One region of the Gluconobacter sp. R75690 genome, then DNA from elsewhere that is predicted to be linked to it. Evidence: riboswitches for the same ligand, from Rfam matches in the RefSeq annotation. Region 1 holds a riboswitch; the other holds the start of a gene.
The links. Region 1 has a riboswitch for thiamine pyrophosphate ahead of HKD27_RS10785 (TonB-dependent receptor). Riboswitches for the same ligand answer to the same signal wherever they lie in the genome.
Positions count from the first base shown of each region.

Region 1 (3,208 bases):
TCGAGGCATGTCGCGATAATGTTCCACCGTCCCGGCCGGGACAGGACCGTCTTCGTCAGCCTTCTGCCGCAGCAAGACTCCGGTTTGCAGGATGCATCCAGTCATCGGACGGCTGCGCGGGAGCAAAACGGAATCTGGACAGTTCGGCGAAAAGATCCTTCGCCTCGTTGCTCAGGTTCCGGCACGCCACGTTGACCTCTTCCACCATGGCGGCATTCCGCTGGGTCATCTGGTCCATTTCATTGATGGCCTTGTTGATCGTCTCAAGACTTTCAGCCTCACCCGTCGTGGACCGGGAAATCTCTTCAAGCAGCGACGTGATCCCGTCCACATGCTGGCTGATGACCTTCATCGACCGATCCGCCTCGCCGACGAAATGAACGCCTTCTTCCACCTGACGCCCCGAGGAGATGATGATGTTGCGGATATCCTGGGCGGACTTGGCTGAACGCTGGGCCAGAGCCCTGATCTCCTTTGCGACCACGTCAAATCCCGGGCCCGCCTCACCCGCCCGCGCGGCCTCGATCCCCGCGTTCAGCGACAGGAGATTGGTCTGAAACGCGATCTCCTCGATCAGGCCCAGAATGCTCTCGACCTGCCGCGAGGAAGCCCGGATCTCTCCCATGACCGTATTGGCCGAATGCATGACCCCCGAAATCACAACCGTCTGGGCCCGTGTTTCCAGAGACGTCTCACGCGCCTGCACCGCGGAGCGGGCGGTTTTGCCGACTGTCTGCGTGATGCTGTTGAGGGACGCAGCGGACTGGGCAAGATTGACGGCCTGCCGTTCTGTCCGCTCGCTCAGTTCCGCGGAAGCCGAAGCGATTTCCGACGTCCCGTTGGCAATCATGGACGTTGCATCGGAAATCCTGGCAATCGCCATGCGGTAAATGTGAATGAGTGTATTGAAATTCCGCCTGAACTCTTCAAACCGGTCCTGAAAATGCTCCTGGAACGTGAAGGTCAGGTCCCCCTTCTTCACGATTTCCATCCCGGCGCAGATCGTCCCGATCGTTTCGCTCTGCAGCCGACGGATGCTTTCGCTCTTTCCGGAGAGCTCCTTCTGGATACGCGCGGCCTCCCGCGCCTCGGTGGCCGAAACTTCCTGAAGCTTCAGCTGGTTCTGGCTGTTTTCCCGAAAGGACTGAAGGGACCGGGCCAGACGCCCGGCGCAGTCCTGATGATGAAGGCACGGAATGGTGATGTTGAGCGCGCCCCCGGCCACTTTTTCCGTGGCCGCCGTAATCTGCTCGAAGGGAACCGCGACGATACGGATGGCAAATCTGGCGATCAGGAGCGTCAGGGCAATCTGGAACAGCAGTCCCGCACATTGCGACAGGGTCTGTTCATGCCGGTAATGCACGAACAGATGCTGAAAAACCTGTTCAACCATGAACTGAAGCACAGAAACCAGAATCAGAACGGCAAAGAGCACCTTGATTTTCTGGCGGACATAGGCGGTTTTTTCAATCCAGTTCAGCATGAGAGCCTTTTTGACCTCTGGTCTCACGCTATGTTCAGGGAGGGGCATGAGTGTTTGTAAATTTATACCATCGTTATTAATAAAAAATGAACATTCTCCTCAAAGCTGTTCGCAACATACCCCTGGCCATATGCGACACACAGCTTCGGGCGGCTCCGTCATGTTGACAATTTCTCTTCCAGAGAGGATTTGTGACGCTTCACCGTGGGGGGCTCCGACATGGGGCTGAGATTCTGCTGGTGTGACCCTTAAAAGTCATGCGGCGCAGTGACCCATTGAACCTGATCCAGTTCATACTGGCGGAGGGATGGTGGTCGCTGTCTGCCCGACGTATGCCCATGCACAACGCAGCCAGCAGCTTGAACCTTTCCTGTCAGAGCTGAGATCTCATTGCTTGCAGGCGAGGAGTCTCTCATCATGGCACACAGACAACCTCCGGCCCTTCCGGCCCCAGCGTCTGTCAGACCATACTGCCCCACGACCCGGGAAACACCTGCGTCTCCCGTCTTGCGTCCGCGATATCGCAGTCTTCTGCCCGTCCTGCTCGGCACAACGGTCTGTTTTTCGGTCGCGCGTGCCGCCGATACGCCGGCTACGACCAAGCCACCGGTCCAGCAGACAGCATCCCAGACGCAGGCCGTCCAAACGCATGCAGTTAAGCCCCTCAGGGCCGAGCACATCATCGTGCACCGGATTCCGGACAGCGCTCCCGGCAACCAGCCGGGGGGCGGACTGATCCATCTGCAGGACGGCGTGAAATCCGTCAGTACGGTCAGTCAGGATTTCATTTCCAAACAGGCCCCGATGGCAACGGCTTTCCAGCTTGCCTCCATGCTGCCCGGCGCCAATGTCGCCTCGTCCGATCCGATGGGCTTTTCCCCGAATACGAACATCACCGTCCGCGGTCTCGATAACAGCGCCATCGGCTATGTGCTCGAAGGCATGCCGCTGAATGACGTGGCCTATTATTCCGGCACGCCGAGCCAGTTCGCGGACAGTGAAAACTATCAGGAAATCGCCCTGGCTCAGGGATCGGCCGATCTCGATAGCCCGGTCCTGAACGCGGCCGGCGGCCTGATGAACCTGACATTCCGCGACCCCGCCAAAAAGGCCGGTGGCGATGCCAGCGTGTCTTATGGCTCCTACAACACCAACCGCGAATTCATCCGTCTCGATACCGGCGACATCGCCCATACCGGCATCCGTGGCTTCGTATCCTATTCCCATGGCGCAACCGACAACTGGCGCGGCCCCGGACGCGACGAGAAACAGCACGTCGATTTCAAGTTCCTCAAGGAATGGGGGCAGGGTAACCGCGCCAGTCTCCTGGGGTCCTTCAACGCGACCATCACAAGCTGGTATCCCGAACCGACGATGGAAAGCTGGAAATCGGACGGCATCAAAGGCCAGAACAACCTTCTGGCCCACTATGACAGCAGCAATCCCGAAAACGGCGCGAATTACTGGCGACTGTGGCGGGACGGCGAGCGCACGCTTTATGGCGGAGCGCCCGTTCATCTGACGCTGACAGACCGCCTGTCCCTGGACGTCACGCCTTACGCCCAGTTCGCCTATGGCAACTGGCCGGGTGGAAGCACGATGTCCACGTCCGGTCTCTATCAGGGCACGCAGGCCCTGTCCGACACGCTGAACCTGCCCGGCGCGCAGGACGGCGTCGGCGTGGTCCGCGCGGATTATACCCAGCGCAGCTACCGCTCCGGCTTT
Region 1 covers NZ_JABCQB010000008.1:73,137-76,344, reverse strand. The annotation lists gene HKD27_RS10790 (methyl-accepting chemotaxis protein) at 56-1,483, opposite strand; TPP riboswitch at 1,679-1,808, shown strand; gene HKD27_RS10785 (TonB-dependent receptor) at 1,901-3,208, shown strand, end outside.

Region 2 (3,208 bases), on a different contig from region 1:
TTCGGCGTAACGTAGCAAAGCATGGCCGTGCCAAACCAGCCGATCATGGCCGCACCGATGGCCGAAGTAATGTGATCGTAACCGGGCGCGATATCGGTCGTCAGCGGGCCAAGCGTATAGAAGGGCGCTTCGTGGCAGTGCTCAAGCTGCTTGTCCATGTTGGCCTTGATCTTGTGCATGGGCACATGACCCGGCCCTTCGATCATGACCTGACAGTCCTTTGCCCAGGCAATTTTCGTCAGCTCGCCAAGCGTTTCCAGCTCCGCAAACTGCGCCGCATCATTGGCATCGGCGATCGAACCGGGACGCAGGCCATCCCCGAGCGAGAACGACACGTCATAGCGGCGGCAGATGTCGCAGATCTCCTCGAAATGCTCGTACAGGAAACTCTCACGGTGATGATGCAGGCACCATTTCGCCATGATGGAGCCGCCGCGCGACACGATGCCCGTCACCCGTCGGGCCGTCAGCGGGATCATATGCAGCCGGACACCGGCATGGATGGTGAAATAGTCCACCCCCTGCTCCGCCTGCTCGATCAGCGTGTCGCGGAAAATCTCCCATGTCAGGTCTTCCGCAATACCGCCCACCTTTTCCAGCGCCTGATAAAGCGGCACCGTTCCGATCGGCACAGGAGCGTTCCGGATGATCCAATCCCGGATGTTATGGATGTTGCGGCCTGTGGAGAGGTCCATGACGGTATCCGCGCCCCAGCGGATCGCCCAGGCCATCTTTTCGACTTCCTCTTCCATGGAAGACGTGACAGCCGAATTACCGATATTGGCGTTGAGCTTCACCAGAAAATTGCGCCCGATAATCATCGGCTCAAGCTCACGGTGATTGATATTAGCGGGAATAATCGCCCGTCCCGAGGCAATTTCCTGCCGCACGAATTCCGGCGTTACGAAATCCGGAATGCTGGCTCCGAAATCCTCGCCATCCCGCTCTTCCTTCAGCGCCTGCGTCCGACCGATATTCTCCCGGATGGCCACGAATTCCATCTCAGGCGTAATAATGCCAGCCCGGGCATAGGCCATCTGGGTTACGGCACGGTCCCCGGTCGCACGCAGGGGGCGGCGCTGGTTCGGAAATGCGGGAGTCAGGCGTTCACCTTCAGCAAACCCGTTATCCGCAGGCGTGATCTTGCGACCGTCATATTCTTCCACCTCGCCGCGACGCCGCAGCCAGTCCCCGCGACTGTCCGCAAGGCCTTTCGCAATATCGATGCTGATGACGGTGTCGGTATACGGACCGGAACTGTCATAGACGTTCAGCGGATACTCCCCGGAGACCTCGATCTGCCGCATGGGCACCCTGATGTCGTGGAGCGTGCCCTGAACATGGACCTTGCTGGAGGCCGGCAGAGGCCCTGTCGTGATGGCTGGAATGGAAGCGTTCATATGGTGTCTCCTCAAGCGCACTCGAAAAGACCCAGGGAGAACGTGAAGCAGAAAGGGAGCCGCCGTCCCCTGTGCACACAGACACAAGCAGGGCCGGATCGGCCCGATAGACGCATCACCATACATCGATGGAAATGAGCGCCCTTCGGTCTTCCTACGCCAGTATCAACTGGGTCAGGTTCAAAGGGTCGCTTCACCGTGTCGCCGGTTTCCCGACAACACCAATCAGCCTCTCAGTCCCTTAAGGCGGGACCCCCCTGACGAGGCTGAAGCATGGTGGAGAAACGAAAAAAAAGTCAACAGGGCAAAATGATTTTCTGTTTAGTCCCGGGATTTAATGGTGTGATATTTTCACGTGGGTGGAAGGAAGCATTATGGAACAGAACCGTCATGGCTGCGCCACGACTATGCACGCCGTACGAGCAGCACTACAGCGATCGCAGGCTTCGCTCTCGGCGCTGAGCGAGGAGTTCGGGATTAACCCGAAAACCGTGGCAAAGTGGCAGAGACGTCAGACTGTCGAAGATCAGAAAAACGGTTGCCGGACATCGAGGGAGACAAGCCCCAACGACAGCGTTTCAAACGCTACCCGATTGGGTTCTTTCACATCGATATTGCGGAGGTCCAGACCGCTGAGGGTAGGCTGTACCTCTTCGTTGCCATCGACCAGACAAGCAAAGAGGCAACCGTCAAAACGATTCCATGGCGGCCTATAACTTCGGGCGAAGATTCAAGACCCTGAGCAGCCTCACACCTTACGAATATATCTGCAAAATCTGGACTTCAGAGCCAGAAAAATTCATCCTCAATCCAACTCATCAAATCTTGGGGCTAAACATCCAGGACCTGCACAGGACAGGTGCCCGCTTTGCGTCCCGTTTGAGCGCCGTAAGGAAGCAGCCCGGGGCGGTGCCACTTTCAACGGAGAGCAAAAGTGCTGGATGGTGCACAGGGAGAAACTCGATGCGCTGCAGCCTTTCAGGCCTTACCGTTTGCCGGGTCATGGTGGGATCATAATTCAGATGGGTCGCTGGCAGAACCACCTTCGTCTGTCGCACATGCAGATACTCGATCAGGTCCGGAGGCGAAACCGGCCTGCCCCGACCATTGAACCAGTATCCTGTTTCCGGATGCTTCCATCGGCCACCCGGCAAGACCTGAAAGCGATGCCCGTGCGGCCGACCGCAGCACTGCCCCCTGCCCGCTCGAACAGGACCTCTCGGCTCAGCTCGGGTCAGTTGGGAGGGTATGTTTCCAGGTTGAAACATGGTGTCTTGCCTAGACATCAAAAGCCGGGGGCCTTCATGCTAGGATCAGGGAATGACCCCCATGCCCCATCTCCTCATTGTCGATGACGATCAGGACATCCTGACGCTTCTGACCAGCTTTCTGCAGAGACACAACTATCGCGTTTCCGTGGCCGAAGACGGCGAAGCAATGTTCGGGATTCTCCGGGCGCAGAACATTGATCTCGTCATTCTCGACATCATGCTCCGGAACGAGGATGGCTTCAGCCTGTGCGGCCGACTGCGGGCTTCCTCGAAAATTCCGGTCATCATGCTGTCCGCCATGGCCGACCATACCGATCGCGTAGTGGGGCTGGAAATCGGCGCCGATGACTATCTGACCAAACCCTTCGACCAGCGCGAGCTTCTGGCCCGCGTCAAGGCCGTCCTCAGACGAACCGCGGAATCTGCCCCGGTGACGTGCAGCACCACGACGCGTCCCGTGCTGAAGTTCGGAGACTGGCAGCTCGACGTCGCGCGCCGCGAACTCCGCTCGGCTGACGACTCTCTGGTTCTGCTCTC
Region 2 covers NZ_JABCQB010000005.1:294,078-297,285, forward strand. The annotation lists gene thiC (phosphomethylpyrimidine synthase ThiC) at 1-1,400, opposite strand, end outside; TPP riboswitch at 1,535-1,669, opposite strand; partial or broken gene HKD27_RS08645 (hypothetical protein) at 1,775-2,237, shown strand; gene HKD27_RS08650 (response regulator) at 2,721-3,208, shown strand, end outside.
Region 2: linked by a shared signal. The riboswitch ahead of thiC (phosphomethylpyrimidine synthase ThiC) and the one ahead of HKD27_RS10785 (TonB-dependent receptor) in region 1 are both predicted to bind thiamine pyrophosphate.